DNA from 4 places in the Hahella aquimaris genome. Region 2 is predicted to be linked to each of the others. Evidence: riboswitches for the same ligand, from Rfam matches in the RefSeq annotation. Region 2 holds a riboswitch; each other region holds the start of a gene.
The links. A riboswitch is a leader RNA that binds a small molecule or an ion and turns the genes downstream of it on or off. The one in region 2 is predicted to bind cobalamin.
Positions count from the first base shown of each region.

Region 1 (5,324 bases), 1.5 Mb from region 2:
CCAAGTCAGGATTTGCTCCACCTATGCCAAACCACAGCTCCCCCGTTGGACTGGCGGCGATAGAACGTAAATCCACACTGGCCGTACCAGGGATCGCCGAAGCAACAACTTCTCCCGTACTTGGGTTAAAACGATAAAGAGAAGTTTTTTGGAATTCTTCATAACCGTTGAAGTAGCCCACCGTATTAGAAACGATGGTCATATCCGTGATCAAACCATACGGATGACTGACATCATTGCCATCGTCGATGAGTACATAGTGGTCATAGGTGCTTGGATTTACGACCTCTATGCCCCCCGTGTACTCAGCTGGTCGGGCGGGACTTGAAAAAGTATCGTCATACCGCCCAAGACCCGCGATAAATATCGAACCGCCCTGCTCTATGATGGTATGTGGGTTTTTGATATTCAGAGCCAAGCCTTTTTGGGCTCCACCGGAGATATTTATTTCTTCATTAGTGGCGACATTAATTACCGCAAGATAAGCCGTTCCTGGGGCGAAATCAGCGTCCATGTTCTGCATAACGACATACAACTTGCCATTGTATATCACCCCCGCTGACATCTCTGGAACGCCATCATCATCGTAGCTGCTCAGGTCTATCTCACCTGTTTTAAACAGGTCCTCATCGCTTAAAGCAACAGATGGGTTCACCACCCAAATAGACGAATCGCCATACCTCAAAACGTATGCCTTTGTATCGCTGACAAATATTATGTCATAAGGGTTGCTGAGTGATTCGCCATCGTCATTGGTAGTGAACTGCCAGTCAGACACGCCTGGACTGTCATAGTTGTATTTCGAAATATTATCCTGGTTAAATCGTCCAATACGATAAAAACTGTCTCCATACGCCGCTACAGACATATCTGACTTGTTGGAGCTGGCATACCCCTCTACAACATCGTATGGCGCTTCAGCAGATGCAATTGAGACTTCACTCGATGAATAGTCATTCGCCACACCAGCGATAACCGCAACCCACTCCGAATTAGGCGTTGTTCCGCCATTACCGCTGTCACCGCCGCCACAACCCGCCATCGTCGCAAACGCCAGGGTTAAACCCGCCCATCTCAACGTTGTTGCTATACTCTGTTGCATGCCCGCGTCCTCTTAGTTATTAAACAAGAAACTAAAATAAATGCTGTAAAGTCACAAAATAGTGACGTCCGGGAGAGGGGAAACCGTTAAAGGCTTCAACGACCTCATCGGTCACATTGTTTGCGCTGACTTCAACGGTCGTTTCGCCATCGGACCAGCGACCCACTACATCGACAATGTTTTGATCTTCCACTTCCGTTTCCTGGGCGCTGTCGTAATACGCCCCGGATTCATGGCGATATTCGACAGACGTGGTGATACGACCGATATTCCAGGCGGCGGATAAAAAGTGGGAATAGGTGTAAGCGCCCGCCAGTTGCTTGCCGTGCAGGTCACGGGCGTCTGACAGGTTTTCTGTGTCCTGGGCGGTGCTTCTGGCGATAAACGTCCAGGCGGGAACAGGTCGATACATGGCGTCCACTTCCACTCCGCTAACCCTTGCTTTGCCGACATTCTCAAAGCGGCCGACTCCCCTTGAGTCATAAGAGGGGACGATAGCATCTTTTAAATCCCGATAGAAATAGGCTGCAGATACACTAAAACTATCTACGCCCACTTCAAATCCGATGTCGCCGTTCAATGCTGTTTCCGGTTGCAACTCACTATTACCAATGAAGAATCCTCTATCGCCGAACTTCTCCGCTAACTGAGGGAACCTCACATCTCGGGAAGCATTCGTTTTTAGAGACAGCCAATCTGTCAGACGATAGCGAACGCCAGCCTGCAAAGAGTGATATTGAGCGGAATCGGTGGCTTCCTCGGTGCGCCCGCTCAAAGACGCAGCAGGGGTTTCGTCTTTAAGGAAATACTGGCGTGCGCTAAGACGCACCAGCCAAATGTCTTCCACATCCGCCCACTCATCCTGAACGCCCAATAGATAGGTCATGCGCTCAAACTCCTGCTTCTGGCTGCGCCCAGTCAGATCTTCTTCTTGGTAAGTTTCCCGGCGCGCTTCCAACGTAGCGGAGAGCAGATGCAAGCCGATTGAATAGGAGCCATATAACTCGGCGCCGACCACATCTGTGTCAGCGCGCGTTTTCTGCACGCCCAGGCCGATTCGGCTTTGACTGTCGTCATAACGCTCTTCTTGGGTGGACCAGAAAATACGCCCCGAATAATTTTCCTGCGCATTTCTGGCGAAGCTCAGTTTGCTCTGCAGACGAGTGAAATCAGTATCCAGGCTAGTCCGCGTACTCTCCAGGTTGGCGATATCGGGCAAATGCTGGTCTTTATTAAAGTGCTGCGCCATCAGTTGCAAGTCCGTGCGATCCGAGAGGCTGCGCTCCGCCATCAGCATGCCGTTGAACTGACTGAAGTCTGCGTTGCGACGGCGCTCCACGCGATCATCGTAGGGATTAAATTCAGTCTGGTTATCGTTCAGCATCTCGAAGTCGTTATCACTGCCGAGATAATCAAGGGACGCGAGGTAGTTGGTTTCGCCCACACTATCGGCGAAGGTAAGCGCCCCTTTGCGACTGTTGAATGAGCCATATCCAAGACTCAATTGCCTGAGGGGCTTGCTGAAGCGCAGGGACTTGATATTAATAGCGCCGCCAACGCCAGAGTAGCCCAGCTGAATCGGCGTCGCGCCCTTATAAATTTCAATCTGTTCAATACCGCTCAGCAGTATCTGACTCAAGTCCACCGAGCCGCCAGTCGCGTCGTTCAGCAATACCCCATCAAGATAAACGTTCACCTGCTTACTGGTAGAGCCACGCAGATAAACGGCGGAGTATGATCCCAGTCCACCGCTCTGCCGTACTTGAACGCCGGTTTCATTTTTCAGCACGTCTGCGACGGTCGCGACTTTCGAGTCGAATTGCTCGCGCTTGATCACCTTCACAAAGCCAGTTTGATACTCCGCGTCAATCTCATCCGCAGATGGAGCCTTGGCTTCGACGACAACAGGCTCCAACTCTTCCGCGCGAACGGCGGTCAGTTGTGAGCCAACTAAAAGCAAAAGGGTTACAAGCCTCATAATGTTCCGAAAGAGTAGCGCCAGTGGATGCAATTGTTACGCAGCGAATACAAGCACAGAGGGAAAGGAGTCGAGTCAGACGAATCCCGGCAAAGCCCTCCGCTAAGCCACGCGATCAGCAGGCGTCAGGCCGGTCTCCGGGCTTATGAGTGGCGAGGCCGGCGACAACGTCTTCCCGCGAATACGCAGTGACAGGGAGTTGTCGTTTGACTCATTTACCGTTGCGGGGGCAGCGTCGGATTTAAACCGACTTCCCGTTTCATCCCTTGAACGAATGTTCTCAGGACACCTGATGCAATGGGGGCGTAAGCTAAATGGCCGCCCCAGCAAAGTCAAGGCGCGCAAAGCGCCTCGCTGAAATCACAGGCCCCGCAGTGGCGGCAACCTGTTGATAACTATCTAAATGTGAAGAGCATCTCGTTTATCCCAACGTTTCAACCTGGGACTGCTCGCTTAGCTGTCAGAGCGGAACAGGCAGTGTTTAGCGTAATCCGTCGCCTCATTGGCCGTCCAGTCGCCCTTCGGCTTGGTCGCCATATCCTCACACCAGTCCTTGCTTCCCACCTCCGGAGAACAGCCAGCCAAAGCGCCCAAGCTCAACCCCACCACCAATAGCCAAGAAGATACGCGTTTAATCGCCATAGGAAATCCTGAATAACAAGTCATCAATTCATCTTTAGCGAGCAAGTATACAGGAGAGAGATAGAAATTGGAGTGACTGCCGGCCCCTAGCTGTCGACCTCTCTGAAGATATGGGTCACCAGCACAAACAACGCTAAAACAGTGTATTAAGGACATGCTTCAGATGCGTGCGCGTAAAGTGAAACATTCAACCACACCCCTGAATATGTTGTTCCACAATCCCGATATCCCATGCTTTCAATAAAGTAGACTACCGACATTTCCATCCACCAACCTATAAAAAGCAAGCATAATAAGGCAGCAAAAATAATTCCTCCCTGCGCTTTTTTAAAGAATGCCGAATCTAATCTCCGGTCGATCACTCCTGTGATAGTGATAACCGTGACGACAAGCGGCAGTAGCAGGTAACGCACGCCGCCCTTAACCTCAATTGCGCTAACCCCATTGGCTGCCGCCTGCTGTTCTGAATAAACGATAGATATGAAGTGAAAGACGAAAACGGCCGTCAGCAGTTGTAAAAGAACAATAAGCAAAATTTTGCCGTACCTAGACTTTATCACTGGTAACTCACACTGCCCGAACAAAAGGCTTACAATTCATAATACTCACCGTACAAATGCAACATTTGTTTTTGCTCGACGGGAAATTTCCAAACTAGCCTCCATCTCCCTCGACGACGCCTGTCACTATTTCGATTTGCGACTCAAAAAGTTACTCTTTTCCGAGTTTCGAAGTAAAAGGCGTAAGCACAATGCAACTGGACCAACTAACTTTCTTCCTCCAACAAACCCTCACGGATGAAAGGTTCGATAATGCTGAGAAACAGGCGTTGCTGGCGATGCTTGAGACTTTACAGCCGGATCAGGTGCGTTTCATGCGTAATCGCGCCTTTGAATTAACCCGTCCGTTGATCGTCAATGGAGGCGATGGGGCGCTCAGAGCATTGAAGTGGCTGGAGCGGGTGATCAAGGCCCTGGACTCGGGGGAGGATGAGAGCAATTTAACGCGGGCTTACTTCAGCCCAGGAGAGCAATGTCGTCGTGCAATCATCGAGCGCATACGTCATGCTCAAAGCAGTTTGCAGATCTGCGTTTTCACCATTTCTGACGACAAAATCGCGGACGAAATTATTAACGCCCATAAAAGGGGGCTAAAAATCCGCATCATTACGGACAATGACAAGTCCTTCGATCGCGGCAGCGACATCAATCGATTTAAAGAAGCCGGCATTTCTGTGAAGATGGACGATGAACCCCACCATATGCACCATAAATTCGCTTTGATCGATGACAGCGTGCTGATTCACGGCAGCTTTAACTGGACTCGCAGCGCCAGCACTTATAACCAGGAAAACATCGTGGTTACTGATCACCCCGGCCTCGTCAAAGAGTTCTCCGGAGAGTTCGCCAAGCTATGGCGCACCTTCTCTGACTAAGACGTGAACGAATAAAAATTGTCATTAAATCTCACTCGCTAATCGCCAGCCGTTATTAGCAATGTATAGACAAATTCTGCGGATTGTCATTTAATCAGAGGAAGGCCCGGCCGGAAAAAATCCGACCTCGCGCCGTCCAACCCAACTGACGGCCGCCAGATGAAGCC
Region 1 is NZ_CP132203.1:4,858,547-4,863,870, forward strand. It holds gene O5O45_RS21420 (NHL repeat-containing protein) at 1-1,102, opposite strand, end outside; gene O5O45_RS21425 (TonB-dependent receptor plug domain-containing protein) at 1,134-3,080, opposite strand; cobalamin riboswitch at 3,192-3,388, opposite strand; gene O5O45_RS21430 (DUF3012 domain-containing protein) at 3,534-3,722, opposite strand; gene O5O45_RS21435 (hypothetical protein) at 3,869-4,255, opposite strand; gene O5O45_RS21440 (phospholipase D-like domain-containing protein) at 4,474-5,157, shown strand.
Region 1: another riboswitch for cobalamin. It lies ahead of O5O45_RS21425 (TonB-dependent receptor plug domain-containing protein); the one in region 2 lies ahead of O5O45_RS28205 (CbtB domain-containing protein).

Region 2 (5,324 bases):
CCTGCCGGGCCAGTCCCAGAATCACCCCTTTCGCCTGCGCCAGCGCCCGCTGACTAAGAGTGGAGGCGGAGGTGTCCAGCAAGACGCAGTTCAGGGTGTCGCGATTCTGGCGACGGGGTTGATAGCGTATTTCGCGCAATCCGTCGTCCCGATTGTCGGGATGGATGAGCGTGGCGAACCAGTCCGGCTGTGAGGATAGCGCCTGCCGGCTACGTTGTGCGCGCCCGAGGGCCGTGCCTTGTCGTTGTTCCGCGCCGCCGCGCTGTACGTCGCGTCGGGACGGCGGAGTACGTAGCGTTGGGATCTCGGGCAGTTGTGGCGTTACCGGCTTATCCGCCGCCATCAGTTGCGGCGGCATGGCGCCCCAGTCGCCGGAGATTCCAGAGGACGAGGAGGGTGACGAACCCCCGGAGCCGCTGGCGTCTCCGCCGCTTCCCTGTGAGGGCGGTGAACCTGTGGGCGGTGACGTATCCTGGTGATTGGCGCGATGACTAAGCGCGAACGAGCGCGTCGCCGCCACGTCTTCCGCGTTGACCTCATCGCGTCCACTCAAGGCGGCGTGGGCGATGGCGGCGCGGCGCCAGCAAATGTCCGCACGCACGCCTTCTACGCCGGCGGCGAGGCATTGGCTGGCGATGTCCCGTTGTATATCCGTCGGGCAGAGAACTTGCGGCAGGCGCTCGCGGGCGGCGGTGATGCCGGCTTTCAGTTTTTGTTGCGCATCGCGCCATTGCGCCTGAAACGCGTCGCGATCTTGTTCGAAGTCCAGACGTCGCTCCACGATGGCCATGCGCTGCTCAACGTCATAGGTTTCATCGAGGGTGACGGCGAGACCGAAACGGTCCTGTAGCTGCGGACGCAGTTCACCTTCATCCGGGTTCATGGTGCCGATCAGAATAAATTGCGCCGGATGGCTATGGCTGAGGCCGTCCCGCTCGACAAAGTTCACGCCTGAGGCCGCCGTATCGAGCAGGGCGTCCACCAAGGGGTCAGGCAGCAAATTGACTTCATCAATGTAAAGTACGCCGCCGTGAGCTTTGGCCAGCAGGCCGGGATTAAACTGCACGCGTCGCTCGCCCATGGCCTGTTGCAGATCAATGCTGCCGATCAGGCGTTCTTCAGACGCGCCCAGGGGAAGGGTGACGAACTTGTCCGCCGCCTCCGGTAGCAGATCCGCCAGTCCCCGCGCCAGCGTCGATTTGGCGGAGCCGCGGGGGCCGCTGATCAATACGCCGCCCAGATGGGGATTGATGGCGGCGAGCAGCAATGCGGTTTTTAGCGGCTGCTGACCGACCACCGCGGCGAAAGGGTAGGCGGCGAGGGCAGGCTGGGCGGCGACGTCCATTGACTCAGCGCGCCTGCAGCGCGGCGTCCTGGTTGCTCCAGCGGCGCAGGAACCAGGCGCAGGCCAACCCGACGATCACCCAGAACAGCGCGTTGGTCAGGGTGGCGGCGGTGATGAATTGATGGTGCAGCATCTGTAACGCCTGCAGCGCCTGTGGATTGGTGGCGGCGAATTCCGGCGCATTGGTGTGCGGCGCGCCCACCAGATGCGGAATGACCAGCAGAGGCAACCCGCCCAGCTTTTTCCATCCCGGCGCGAACGCCAGTAAAGCGAAACCGATAGCGGTGACCAATGCGGTCGCGACCCACCATAGCTGGCGATTTTCCAGCGCGGCGGCCTGCATGCCGGGAATCTCCGGCGGTAGTCCAATGGCGGGAGCGACAAAGAACACGCCATAGCCCGCCAGTCCCCATAATAATCCCGCGCCCCAGCCTGCGCCGCTCTTGCCACTGAGTCTGGCGGCATACATACAGGCCAGCATCAGCGCGCTGAAGCCGATACCGGCGAGCACGTTGGCAAGCAGGGTGTACAGTGTGCGCTCCAGGCCGTCTTCCGGGCCCCAGGCGTCTTCGCCATGGTGGTGGCCGCCGGCTTCGGCGCCGCCGTGCTCATGTTCATGATGGGCGTCCGCCGCAGCGTGCTGGTGATTTTCCACTACGACAGGTTCAGGCTCCTCGCCGCCTTCGTAGGTTTCCGCCTCCAGAATAATGCTGGTGACCTGGGAATGCTGTACGGCGCTCAGCAGCCCGCCGGCCAACAGGCCAACCAGCAGCGACGCCAGGATAATACGCTGAAACAACATGTCTCTTCCTCATGTAATGCGGTGTGACGTCGCTATGCGCGCAAGCGCCGTACGCAGGGTGCGGCGTCAAGACGGACAGGCGAACGTTTGGCCCTGGCGGGGCCTCAGAATTCAGTAACTGTTAGTGACAGGGGAAAGCAAACGCGTGCCGGGTGTCGTGAGCGGCGTTGTGAGCCGCATCCATGGACAGAAAGCCCACTGCGAACAGAATCAGTCCGCCGAAGCACATGGCGCCGATAAGTTGTAGCGCTGCGTTATTGGAAGCCAGCAATGGAAGAGAGAGATTTTTAGTTTGCATGATCTGCGCACCTACCCGTACGAACTGCAGTGGATTAAGCAAGGCCGGTCTCCGGGCTTACGAAAGGTCGAAGCGTTTTCGACACAACATTTGCGCCTTCCCATGTCAAAACTGACGACACAGTGGCGTTAGCAAATTACTTTCGATTACCGTTGCGGGGGCAGCACTGGATTAGCGTAATGCGCACCAGATTTCCCGATTATCTCGCGGTCGAGCACCTTGGTCAGCGGGATATGCTATTGGCTGAACGCAGGGGAAGTCAACAAGTTAGCGGGTTGCAATGCGCGCGGACCATGGTGAGAATAGGCCGCCTCATCACGAGCCTGGCGCATACTGACCAATGGATACATTGCTGATTCTTGTCCTCGCCCTGACTTTCGACGCCCTGTTGGGAGAACCGCGCCGGCTGCATCCTTTGGTTGGTTTCGGGCGTTACGCCGGCTGGGTGGAAGGAGCGATTCGCATCGCCGACTTCTCTTCATCAGCAACCCGCGCGCTTGGCGCGGCGGCGGTGACGGCGGCGATTCTACCCTGGACTGCGCTCGCCTGGCTGGCTAGCGAGTGGAGCGAATCCTCCGCCTGGGGACACATTATCTTTTCCGCCTTCGTGCTCTATCTCACCATCGGCTGGCGCAGTTTGCTGGAGCATGTGCGTCAGGTCGCTGCGCCATTGCGCAGGCATGACGCGGAGGCGGCGCGGCGCAGTCTGTCCATGATCGTCAGTCGCGACACGGCGGAACTGGGAGAGGAGGAGATCGCCTCCGCCGCCACGGAATCCGCCCTGGAGAACGGCAACGACGCTATCTTCGCCGCCATCTTCTGGTTCCTGCTCGCCGGGGTTCCCGGCGTAGTGATGTATCGCCTCAGCAATACGCTGGATGCGATGTGGGGCTATAAAAACACGCGTTATGTGCATTTCGGCTGGGCGGCGGCGCGTCTGGACGATGTCCTCAATTGGGTCCCCGCCCGTCTGACGGCGTTCAGTTACGCCTGTTGCGGCGCGTTGGACAGCGCTCTGCGGTGCTGGCGCGCCCAGGGCGGACACTGGAAAAGTCCCAATGCGGGACCCGTAATGGCGGCGGGCGCGGGCGCGCTGCGGGTACGACTCGGTGGCGCGGCGACGTATCACGGCAATCTGCAGCACCGGCCTATACTGGGCTGTGGCGACGCCGCCTCGGCGCAATCCATCGAGCGCGCCTGCACGCTCATCAACCGCACTTTGATTTTGTGGACGGCGACGGTGGCCTTGGGAGCGGGCGCGCTGTGGTTGTGGGGGGCGGTTTGAATGAACGGGAGTGACTTTGATAACGGGGCCGGCCATGCGGGCCTTCAGGCGGAAGAGCCGGCTCCCGTCCATGGCGGCGATCTGGAAAAGTACAGTCAACGCTACGGTATTGCCCCTGATGACTGGCTGGATCTGTCCACTGGCGTCAGCCCCTTTCCCTATCCGCTGACAAGCATTCCGGCAGAGGTGTTTCGACGTCTGCCTTATCCCGACCCAGCGCTGCAACAGGCCGCCAGCGCCTATTACGGGACCGATTCCCTGCTGGCGATTCCCGGCACGCAATGGGCGATTCAACACCTGCCCGCTTGTTGCGCGCCCGGTGTGGCGGCGCTGCCGGACGTCGGCTATCGCGAACATGAGCATCACTGGCGTCGTCAAGGCTTCAGAATCATTCATTACCCTGCGGGAGATCTGGCGGGCGCGACGGCGCGTCTGGCGCAGACAGAAAACTTGCGCGTCCTGGTGGCGATTAATCCGAATAACCCCGCCGCCCGTAGGACGCCATTGGCGGCGCTGCGTGAGTCGGCGCTGCGTCTGCAATCTACGGGCGCATTGATGGTGGTGGATGAAGCCTTCGCCGACGCGGAGACAGATTCCAGTCTGCTGGGCGAGACCCTGCCGGAGAACGTTGTGGTGTTGCGCTCATTCGGCAAGTTTTTCGGATGGCCGGGAGTGCGCCTGGGGTTTGCGGCGGCCGCGCCTCACTGGCTGGCTGCATTGCAGGGTCGGCTTGGTCCCTGGACGGTGAACAGCGCCGCGCAATATGTGGCGACCCGGGCGTTGCGCGACGAGGTCTGGATTGCGGCCATGCGTGAGAAGTTGTCCCGGGTGAGCCGCGACCTGCAGGCGCTTATTCTGGCGCAGCCGGTATTCAAGGGCGCGCTGGAGTGCCGGCGCACGCCGTTGTTTGTGTCCGTGTTGACGTCGACAGCGCAGGCCGAGCAGATTTTCGAACGTTGCGCGCAGCAAGGCGTGTTGATTCGCCTTTGGCGGGTGAATGCGGAGCTGGCGTACTTACGGTTTGGACTTTTTGATTTGGAGGACGCCGGTCTCGTACGGAGACTGACCGCCGCCCTCGCTGACAGATAAGGCGATTCATGACGGACAGCGGCTATTCACCTGAAGAGAAACAGGCGGTGTATCGTGCGATATATGAGCGACGCGATATGCGTCACTTCCTGCCGGACCCGGTGGACGAGGCAATCTTGCAGCGCATTCTGCAAGCCGCCCACCACGCCCCCAGCGTGGGCTTCATGCAGCCCTGGCGCTTTATTCGCATCACCGAACCCAGCCTGCGCCGGGACATCGCCGCCACGGTGGAGAAAGAGCGATTATTGACGGCGGAAGCCCTGGGTGAACGCGGCCAGGAGTTTATGCGTCTGAAAGTGGAAGGGGTGCGTGAGTGTCCGGTATTACTGGTGGTGATGCTCACGGACCGGCGTGAAAAATATATTTTTGGCCGTCGCACCATGCCGGATATGGATCTGGCGTCCGCCAGCTGCGCGATCCAGAACCTCTGGCTGGCGGCCCGTTGCGAAGGCGTCGGCATGGGCTGGGTGTCGCTGTTTGATCCTGTCGAATTAGCCGCGTTGCT
Region 2 is NZ_CP132203.1:6,349,620-6,354,943, forward strand. It holds gene O5O45_RS28195 (ATP-binding protein) at 1-1,345, opposite strand, end outside; gene O5O45_RS28200 (CbtA family protein) at 1,350-2,147, opposite strand; gene O5O45_RS28205 (CbtB domain-containing protein) at 2,269-2,445, opposite strand; cobalamin riboswitch at 2,471-2,682, opposite strand; gene cbiB (adenosylcobinamide-phosphate synthase CbiB) at 2,786-3,730, shown strand; gene cobD (threonine-phosphate decarboxylase CobD) at 3,731-4,819, shown strand; gene bluB (5,6-dimethylbenzimidazole synthase) at 4,828-5,324, shown strand, end outside.

Region 3 (5,324 bases), 490 kb from region 2:
GCGATCGCCATGACATTGGAGTTACGCATGCCCTGCTTTTTCACCAGTTCACGCACCGGCGCCCAGTCCAGGCTGTGGCCGCGATCCAGCGTGCAAAACTCCGCGCCGCGTTCCTGCTCCAGACGATCCAGAGAATCGATAGGCAGAACGCCCTGATCCCACAAGGAGCCTTCATAGGTTTCGTAGCGGCCGCGTTCTTTCGCCAGATTGGAGGAAGCAGTGATCGCGAAATAACTGATCAGCTCCATGGATTGATCGGCGAAGCGCACCGCTTCGACGCTGCTGTATGGCAGGCCAAGCTTGTACAGCGCATCCTGGAAGCCCATCAGGCCCATACCCACGGGACGATGACGCAGGTTGGCGTTGCGCGCCTGGGGAACCGCGTAGTAGTTGATGTCGATGACGTTATCCAGCATGCGCACCGCCGTATACACGGTGTTGCGCAGACGGTCGTGGTCGATTTCGCCATTGCGAATGTGGTTGACCAGGTTGACCGAGCCCAGGTTACACACCGCGATTTCGTCCTGACTGGTGTTCAGCGTGATCTCCGTACACAGGTTGGAGGAGTGCACCACGCCAACATGTTGCTGCGGCGAACGCAGGTTGCAGGGATCTTTGAAAGTCACCCAGGGGTGGCCGGTTTCGAACAACATGGAGAGCATCTTGCGCCACAGGTTCTGCGCAGGCACTTTCTTGAACAGGGTGATTTCACCGGATTCCACCAGGGATTCGTAGTGGGTATAGCGCACTTCAAAAGCCGAGCCGTACAAATCGTGCAGATCAGGCGCGTCGCTGGGTGAGAACAGGGTCCACTCCTTATCCTCGAACACCCGCTTCATGAACAGGTCTGGAATCCAGTTGGCGGAGTTCATGTCATGGGTGCGGCGGCGTTCATCGCCGGTGTTTTTGCGCAGTTCCAGGAACTCTTCGATATCCAGGTGCCAGGACTCCAGATAAGCGCATACCGCGCCTTTACGTTTGCCCCCCTGATTCACCGCCACCGCCGTGTCGTTGACCACCTTCAGGAACGGCACCACGCCCTGGGATTTACCATTAGTGCCTTTGATATGGGAGCCCAGAGAACGCACCGGCGTCCAGTCATTACCCAGACCGCCCGCCCATTTGGACAGCAGCGCATTGTCCTTGATCGCGCCGTAGATGCCTTCAAGATCGTCCGGCACTGTGGTGAGGTAGCAGGACGACAACTGCGGACGATTGGTCCCCGCGTTGAACAGCGTCGGCGTAGAGCACATGTAATCGAAGGAGGACAACAGGTTGTAGAACTCAATCGCACGCGCATTGGGATCGTCTTCCTGCACCGACAATCCCATGGCGACGCGCATGAAAAACGCCTGCGGCAATTCCAGGCGAGTCTCGCGCCAGTGAATGAAGTAGCGATCGTAAAGAGTCTGTAGCCCCAGGTAGGTGAATTGGCGATCACGCTCAGGCTTAAGCGCAGCGCCCAGTCGTTCCAGATCGAACTGCAGCAGATTTGGCGACAGCAGTTCATGTTCCACGCAGCGTTCGATAATGGCGCGGAACGCGGTCGGATACAGTTCCGCCATTTCACTTTCCGTGGCGGACGCGGCGATATTGAGATAGCTCAGCGATTCTTCGCGCAGGCCGTCCAACAGCAGACGGGCGCACACATAGGAGTAGTTGGGCTCTTCTTCGATCAGCGGACGCGCCGCCATGACCAACGCGGCGTTGACGTCTTTATGTTTGACGCCGTTGTACAGGTTTTTCAATGCGCCCTGTAGTACTTTGTCCCCACTGACGCCATCCAGATCGGCGCAGGCGTCACTGATCACCGTACGCAGACGCCCCATGTTCAGCGGCGCTTCCGTCCCGTCGGCGAACTTCACATTGATATCGGGATGGGTCTCCCCCGCCTGCTCGCTTGGCGCAGGCGCACGCTGACGGGCATGCTCTTCACGATACAGCACATAGGCGCGCGCCACTTTATGGAAGCCGCCGCGCATCAGGCCCAATTCCACCAGATCCTGAATTTCTTCGATATGCACCGAGCCGCCTTCCGGGCTGCGGCGACGCAGGCGAGCCACGATGTCCTTAACCAGTTTTTCTACGGAGTCCCGTACACGGGGCGAGCCGGATGCGGACTGTCCTTCCACCGCCAAAAACGCCTTGGTCACCGCCATGGCGATTTTGCGGTCGTCGAAGGGCGCCGCCTGACCGGTGCGTTTGATCACCTGCAGCAAGGCGTTATTAGTACGTGACTCGGATGAAACAGATGGGGAGCTGGAGGCGCGCGCCTCGCTGGGGGACGAAAAACTGCCGGTCATGGGATTGTCCTCTATCGCGTGTTCTGGCCGAACCTCCGCGAACCGGGACATAAAGCGACGCACAGACAGGACGAAAATCGCCTCGCATAGAGCGGCGCTTTATCATTACCCTGAGTCGCGAAGGCATGAATAACTTCAGCATGGCAGGTCTTCGGACTCGGGGGCGTTTACACGTTTTTGCGAACCTACGGCGACCGCTTCCCATCCTCTTTCAGGACAGTGCGTGGGCGTTTCCGCCCGCGTCGCTTTCGTTCCCCCACACCGCTGCGCGTCAGTACCGGACTCTCACCGGATTCCCTCTTAGCACAACCTGTGAACAGGCGTGAACCATAGCTGAAGCACAATATATGGTTTTGAATATTAAAAGTAAATACTAGATATAGATGAAAGGAGATGCTACGCGGCCATAGCCGCATTAGAGAAAATCAGGCCAAAACGACGGCGAATAAGAACTTTTTCAGTAGCGCCTGGACGCCTAATCCTATGAGCGTAAGAATAAAGATCTCTGAATAGGCATCCGCTTTGGTGATTAACTTCAACGCCACCAAATAAAACCCAAGTGCGAGAAGAAAACCAGGAAGCCCATAGACAAAGTGTACAATCAAAACCGCCGCAAGAACGATCAAGAACGCCTCAATAAACCCAAGCGAAACTTTTAGCAGTTTAGCTGCGGCGAAGAGACACGCACTCTCGATCAAGACGCCAATGATTAGATTCAAATCCATGAGAATTTCCAAAAGGCGGCCATTCTAAACAGTAAACCGGCGCAGTCAATACCGCTAAACCACACTGATATCCCTAACGGCGACATTCACATACCCACAGTTTTCATGGCGACCTAACAGGCGAAGTTTGCCCAACCTCATTGTCATCCCAAAAAATAAGCGGGTAATTACCTGAATCAAAAGTAGTTCAGGATGCAAATCAGCTAAACTGCTAATAATTTTCTTCTTCGCATTAAGGACTGGCTTTGCCTGAACGCCGACGCTTTTTCAAAGAAAAACTGACGCCCTATTTTGCGCCGCCCATGTGGCTGCACTGTCTTTTGTATGTGTTAACGCTGGGCGCATACGAACTGTTCTGGCATTACATGAACTGGCGCAAGTATCGGCTTATATCGGGCGACCCTGTCTGGCCGCCGCTGCGTGGACTGTTCTTTTACTTTTTTATTCCCTCTCTGGTTGGTAATCTCGCGCGCAGTTCCTCCCTGGCGGGCCGTTCTGATCCTTTGCTCGGCCCGTGGACCAGCGCGCTTTATATTGCGGCGGTGATAACGGCCTCAACGCTTGCGGAAGCATTGCATCCTCTCTTTATTCTGTCCGCCTTTCCTTTTCTGACCTATTTGAACTGGCGGGCAAGGTGGGTCAATCAGCAGTTCATAACCGCTCCAACTCAGTCGGGAGCCGACGTCTCTGCGCTCAACGCAGGCCCGCCGCCGAAATTTGATGGCGACCTCCTCGTTTTAAGACCGTCTTATCAGGCTGTCGGAAGCTTTCGCTGGCTGGAGATCCTTACCTGTATCGCCGTGATTTGCATCGCTTTGACTTTCGCATTGGACGCCGGGCGCCACGCGACGATTAAAGCCCGCCTGACCGAGGCCTTAGGTTTATTGGGGGGTGTCAGAGTGGACATGGCGGAAAAATACGCCTTTTCCGGCGTCTGGCCAGAGAGAGAAGAACTGCATGCGCTGAGTAACGTCGAGGCGGTCTACTTTCAGTCAACTGAGCTTGATTCGAGCGGAGCCTTGCACTTTACCCTTTTCCCCATCAACGCCGGGGAACCCAAGGTCATCAGCTTTCGACCGGTCGTCAGCAATCCCGATGGCGCATTGCGCACCCTGGGTTGGACATGCGCGTCAGCGCACTCGGGTCCGCGTAAAGTTTACGGCGACGACAAAAGCTCGCTGCCTCCGGAGCAACTCCCATATATCTGTAGAGGTTAAACCGTGATCCTTATTTCTTCGCCAAACTCAAATCTGAGCCAATTGTTGCGACATTTGAACCATCAGGTTCAGCAGGGACTTTCTCTGGAGCAGGCGCTGGCCAGACTGGAGCCTCTCCTGCCGGCTCACGCGCAGCCTCAGGTTGAGCAACTGAAAAAAGTATTGCAGGGTGACGTCAGCTTACATACCACGCCTTATCAGGACAGTCCCTTCTACGACATCAGTCGGCTCGCCGCCATTGTGCGCGCCAAAGGCGGCTCGCTACCCGGCTTCCTGGAACGCTATATCTCCCACTCTCACACCATGGAAGTCTCCTGGCGGGGCGTCTGGGACGGATTGCAGAACCTGCTTGGCTACGTCTTCGTCCTGTTGATGATCGCCATCCTTGTTTTCAGCGTCCTGCTCATCAAGGTATTGCCAGGATTTCAGGCGTTCTACAGTGAAACAAACATGGAACTGCCAGCCTTCACATTGTTGCTGATATCCGGCATGGAAACTTTTCAGTCGGTATGGATCCTCGTCTTGATTGGCCTGATTCCGCTATTTTGGATGGGGTTCAAGACGGTCGGTTGTATTCGACGGTTGAGGCCCATGCCGAACTTCATGCAACGCCTCCCAGGCTTGTCCTCCATCGCCAAAGCCCATTTACGCTATATCTGGCTCGCCAACGCCTACCTGCTTAACCGCTCCGGTCTGGATGCGGAAACGTCCTTACGTGAAGCGCTGCAGCTCTGTTCCAACGCCAGCCTGGAAGACAAGCTCTCGCAACCGGAATACCTGGATCTGACGATCGCCCTAAAAACTGACGCGCTGGAGCAGGAGTTGGCGTATCAGTTCGAGCGACTCAACGTCGCTTACTCCGCGGCGCTGGCTTCCTTCAAAGCCAAATTCGTCGCAGGCGTCAGCACCCTCATCGCCATACTGGTGGGAGCGGTCATCATCGCCGTCTACCTCCCGATTTTCGGCTTAGGCTCCGCTATTTAACCGTTATTCATCAAAGGCAGAATTATGACTAACACAGCGCAAAACGGCTTCACCCTCATCGAATTAATGATCGTGGTCGCCATCATTGGCATTCT
Region 3 is NZ_CP132203.1:5,862,144-5,867,467, reverse strand. It holds gene O5O45_RS25895 (ribonucleoside-diphosphate reductase subunit alpha) at 1-2,303, opposite strand, end outside; cobalamin riboswitch at 2,429-2,651, opposite strand; gene O5O45_RS25890 (hypothetical protein) at 2,729-3,028, opposite strand; gene O5O45_RS25885 (pilin) at 3,274-4,245, shown strand; gene O5O45_RS25880 (type II secretion system F family protein) at 4,249-5,229, shown strand; gene O5O45_RS25875 (pilin) at 5,254-5,324, shown strand, end outside.
Region 3: another riboswitch for cobalamin. It lies ahead of O5O45_RS25895 (ribonucleoside-diphosphate reductase subunit alpha); the one in region 2 lies ahead of O5O45_RS28205 (CbtB domain-containing protein).

Region 4 (5,324 bases), 310 kb from region 2:
ATGCGACAGTATGGGAAATTTGTCAATTCAGACGAAACACCACCGGCACCACGATGGTCTCCCGGCCGCTTCCATCCACCGCCGCCAGACGCCAGCCGGAGAGGGTTTTCAGCGCTTGTTTGTCGAGCACGGTATAGCCGCTGGACCGCTTAATGGAGACTTTCACGGGATTGCCCAAGGCATCCACCAACAGCTCCACCATGACAGTGCCCTGCCAGCCGCGCCGGGTAGCGATGCCAGGATACTCCGGCTTGGGCGTATTGGCTTCGCCCAACTGATATCTGGGCTCCGGCGGCGCACTGACCGCCACAGGCGCCGACGCTGGGGCCGCCTGAGCGGACTTGTTCACAGCAGGCGCGACCTGCGGCTTCACCATCGTGGTTTGGGGAACAGGTTGCGAAACAGGTTTGTGCGCCACCTGCGCTGGCTTGGGCGTATTCTCTTTTACGACAGGCTTGCTTGCCGGCGCCGGTTTTGGCTTGGGAGCGGGGGTCGCAACCTGCCTGGGCGCCACTTTGGGCTTCACTGGAACGGGTTCTGGAGTGTCGGCGGGTTGAGGTTGTGGCGCAGGTTGCATTTGAGTATGTACTGCTGCGGGAGTCGTGGAAACCGCCCTTGGCGCCGCCGGAGCCTGAATAGCCACGGTCATCGTGGTCGATGTGAGTCGATTTCTAGTGGATTGAGGCGAATTGAAAGACAGCATCAACACCAAATGCGCCACCAAAGAGGCCACCAAGGCCATCCATAATAATGGCGGATATTTAGCGTTGACGACGTCCATGCTCAGGTCAGACTCCAGGGCAGCAGATAGGGCTGCTCCTCATGTCGCCCCCGCACCACTGAGACGCCGAACGCCTGCTGGATGCGCTCATCGCTCAAGACCACGTTAGTGTCGCCCGCCACCACGGTTCCGTCCGGCAGCGCCAGCATCGCCTGCCCGCAAAAGCGCAGCGCCAGGGTCAGGTCATGCAACACTACCACGCCGATTCGCCCTAGCCGGGCCCAATCCTGCAAATGGCTCATCACCTGAATCTGGTGCTGCGGGTCCAAGCCCGCCACCGGCTCGTCCGCCATCAATACGGGAGCGTCTACCGCCAGCGCCCGCGCCAGCATCACCCTGGCCCGCTCGCCGCCGGACAAACGGGTGACAGTGCGCTGCGCCAAGTGCGTCACGTCCGCTTGCCGCATGGCGTTCTGAATCAGGGCCTGATCCTGCGCGCTTAATCTGCTGCGATGGGTCTGCGCTGGAAACCGCCCTAGACCGACCAGGGTTTCCACACTCAGAGGCCAGTGACAGTCGGTGTCCTGATCCAGATAAGAGATATGCTGCGCCCGCTGTTTTGGCGCCATCTCACACAGGTCCAGACCTTGCAGTCGCATCGCGCCGGATAACTTGGGGATCAGACCGACGATGGTTTTCAACAGGGTGGACTTGCCAGCGCCGTTACTGCCCAGTATCGCCGTGAGTTGTCCGGATGGCAGACGGAAGCTGACATCGGATAAAACCGGGGCGCCGGGATAACCCACTTGCAATCCGCTGAGTTCCAGACTCAACGCCTCGCTCATACTAGCGCCTCCGCCTTGCGCAGGTGGCGCAGCAGCCAGAGGAAGAACGGCCCGCCCAACAATGCCGTAATGACGCCAACGCGCAGCTCCGGCCCCGGTGGCAGACAGCGTACGGAGATATCGGTCAGCAACATCAGGCTGGCGCCCGCCAGGGCGCTGGGAACCAGCAATCGCCCAGGCCGCCACTCGGTAAACGGCCGCAGCATGTGAGGCACCACCAGCCCCACGAAACCAATCACGCCGCTCACCGCCACGCTGGCCCCGACCGCCAGCGCCACGCCCAGGCCCGCCACCCATTGCACTTTCTGCAGACGCACGCCCATGGAGCGAGCGGTATTCTCCCCCAGCGACAGGACATCCAGGGAACGCGACACGCTGAACAGCAACGCAATGCCCAACAGTGCGGGCGGGGCCGCCAGATAAAAGTGCTGCAGGGTGCGATGTTCAAATGACCCCATCAGCCAGAACAGAATGTCCTGCACCGCGAAAGGATTCGGCGCCATATTCAAGGCCAGCGCCGTCAGCGCCGAGCTGAAGGAGTTAATCGCTGCGCCGGCGAGGATGATCATCACAATGCCCGCTTCCGACCCGACGATCGCCACCAGCGCCAGCAATCCCAACATGGCGCCGATAATGCCCGCCACAGGCGTAAACAGGCCACTGGCGGAAAAACCAAAGTAGATGGCGCACACCGAACTCAGCGCCGCCGTGGAGGAAACCCCCAGTACGCCAGCGTCCGCCAACGGGTTGCGTAACAATCCCTGCAACACAGCGCCGGACAACGCCAATACAGTTCCACATAGCAGCGCCAGCAGTGTCCGCGGCAAACGGATTTCCCATAAAATCAATTGAGTTTCCAGATCCCACCCCGGCCAGCTCACCCCGGTCACCCGACCGGTGCACAAAGACAGACCTATCAAAAAGACCAGCGCCACGCTCAGAATCAGCAGCAAACGGTTATAAGTCATTCGCAGTCTCCGCCCCAGGCGCTTTGCGCTCTTGCGCCAAGATATGCTCCGCCACCTTCTGGGCCGCCAGGGTCATGGCGGGGGTTCCGCAGGAGAGCCAGTCGGCGGGGATATACAGCGGTTTAAAACGGGCAGGACGGCGCTGCAGCAACGGATGCTCCACCCAGGTGGTGGCCAGCGCCTCGCTGTCATAGCTGTTGCTTATCATCAACAGCAAATCCGGTCGCCAGCGCACCAAGGTCTCCAGATCCACTTGTCCCCAGCCTTGCACGCCTTGCTCGCTCGCCACGTTAATCACGCCGATAGCGTCCAGAAAGGCATCCTGGAAATTACCCTCGCCAGCGATCCAGCCATTGGCGTTCAGGATCAGCGCCCTGACTTGCTTGTCCGCTATCCGCCCATGAATCTCGGCGAAATATTTCCGCAACCCGCTGACGATCGCCGCCGCTTGTTCGGGTTTGCGCACTGCTTCGCCCACTAGCTTCCAGCTTGCCTCCAGATCATCAAGGGATTGCGGCAACGGGATCTCCACCCAACGCATATTGAACTTCCGCACCAACGGCTTGAGCGAGGATGCGCCATACTGGCCCGCCATCACGATATCCGGCCGGAGTTTCAGCACCTGCTCGATAAAACCAAAGTTGGCGGGAATGTCACGCAAGGTCGGTGCAATTTCCAGCTCAGAGGGCTGATGGCTGAGCCAGGTGACCGACACCAGATTTTCCGGGGCGAGATACCCCATCATTTGGTCAACGCACTGATTGACCGACATGACCGTGGGCTCAGCCGCGCGCGCATCGCCCGCTTTGACGGAAAGTGTGAAAGTAAGCGCTGATAGCAATCCCAGGGCCCGAAAAGCCTTAACCAACATGCAGATGCCGCCTTGAATCGATGCGAGGTGCGAATCCGGCGTAAATTCCCCGTTTACGGTCGGATAAAACAGGCTCCGAATGGGAGTCGAACAATGGCAGGTCTCCTGGCTTGCGTTTCACAGTCCTGCCCCGCCTTCCCGAACTGGAGACAGTCTCCACTCAGTGGCCTTTGATAACGTCGCGATAAGGAGGGGCGGCGTTATCCGGGACGAACTCTTCGCTCACAGTTGCGGGGACAGCTCCGGCTGATCGGACGCGCATAAAGTGGCGCCCACCGGATTCCCATTTAATCCTGCTCTTATCGAAAGTGATCGAGTTTTGAGCAACTGGAACCATTGCGGCCCACATTATCATGAATTGGTCATTTTAAGTCCAGAAAGCCAAAGAGGGGCTCTGGACCTGTCTGCAAGATTGTGTCAGTTTTACGCTCCCGTAATTACCGACAAGAATAAGACTGTATGACCGACGCGCCCTTGTCCCGCCATGGACTCATTCTGAAACGTCTGCTGTTCCTCGTGTTTATGTATGCAGGATTGGCCTATGGCTTGAGCCTGTTGGAATACACCGTCTTCAATCTGACCGGTTGGTCCCCGGTGAGCATCGAACGCAGTGTCGAATTGCACAGCCGGGAAGAGGTGAAAAAGGAGTTCGACCTTTGCGGCGGCCCGTTATTCGCCGCCAACGCCGTAGTCAGTGACCAGGAAGGCAATCGCCTGCTCGCCCGTTGCGGACGCTTCTGGCCTTTCTATCGCTACACCATTGAAGCCACCGCCCACCCATTGCTGCCGGGCTCTTTTATCCTGTATCCGGACGAAGCGACCGAGGCTGCAAAGGCGCGAGAGAATTTCATCATCAATATGCAGGTGGTCAACGGCGGCTTCGCCTTGGTGGCTTTGTTTGTGATTGGCTTGAGTTGTTTCGCCGGCTATCGCTTTCTTATCAAGAAGGACGAAGAAGCCGGCTACAAGACTGCTTTTCACGGCTTTATCAGCAGCTTTCTGATGCTAGCCTGTTATAGCGGCGTCATGTTCTTCATTGACCCCACTTTCAGCTTCGGCTGGTAATCCCGCTTAGCCTGCGCGCAGCCAAACGCCCAACTGGCGGATCGCTTCTTCCGCCTCCGCCGTCCAGGGCGCCGCGCAATTAAGCCGCAGGCAGTGTCTGTACTTGTCGCCACTGCCGCTGAACAGGGTTCCTGGCGCGATGCTCACGCCGGCGGCCAACGCTTTGCGATACAGCGCGACCGTATCGCAGTCCTCCTCCAGCTCCACCCACAGCACAAAACCACCCGTCGGTTGCGACACCCGCACGCCAGCGGGAAAATACCGCAACACCGCCGTCGTCATGCGTTCCACATGCACTGAGAACTCATGCCGCATACGTCGCAGATGGCGATCGAAATCCGCCTGCGCCAGATAATGCGCCACCGCCATCTGCGGCAAGCTCGGGCAGGCCAACGTGCTGGCGAACTTCAGGTAGCCGACCCGCGTCCGCCAGCGCCCCGGCGCCATCCACCCCACCCGCAAACCTGGGGCGATTGATTTGGAAAACGACGAACAGTAAAGCACGCCCCCGGCGCGATCATAGCTTTTCGCTGCTCGCGGCCGTAGGCCGGAAAAGCCTAACTCGCCGTAGATATCGTTCTCGATCAAGGGCGCGCTGCGGGCTTCCAACAAGCGCACCAGTTGCTCCTTGCGCTCATCCGGCATCAAACACCCCAGGGGATTGCTGAAGTTGGGCATGGCCACGCAGGCCTTGACCGGCCATTGCTCCAAGGCCAGTTGCAGCGCCTCCAGGCTGAGTCCGCTTTTCGGGTCAACGGGAATTTCCAGCGCCTTTAGTCCCAAGGCATCAATGACCTGCAGCAATCCAAAGTAAGTGGGCGATTCCACCGCCACCACATCTCCCGGCTGCGTCA
Region 4 is NZ_CP132203.1:6,044,344-6,049,667, reverse strand. It holds gene O5O45_RS26785 (energy transducer TonB) at 23-781, opposite strand; gene O5O45_RS26780 (ABC transporter ATP-binding protein) at 784-1,566, opposite strand; gene O5O45_RS26775 (FecCD family ABC transporter permease) at 1,563-2,534, opposite strand; gene O5O45_RS26770 (ABC transporter substrate-binding protein) at 2,524-3,405, opposite strand; cobalamin riboswitch at 3,484-3,758, opposite strand; gene O5O45_RS26765 (hypothetical protein) at 3,865-4,470, shown strand; gene O5O45_RS26760 (aminotransferase-like domain-containing protein) at 4,477-5,324, opposite strand, start outside.
Region 4: another riboswitch for cobalamin. It lies ahead of O5O45_RS26770 (ABC transporter substrate-binding protein); the one in region 2 lies ahead of O5O45_RS28205 (CbtB domain-containing protein).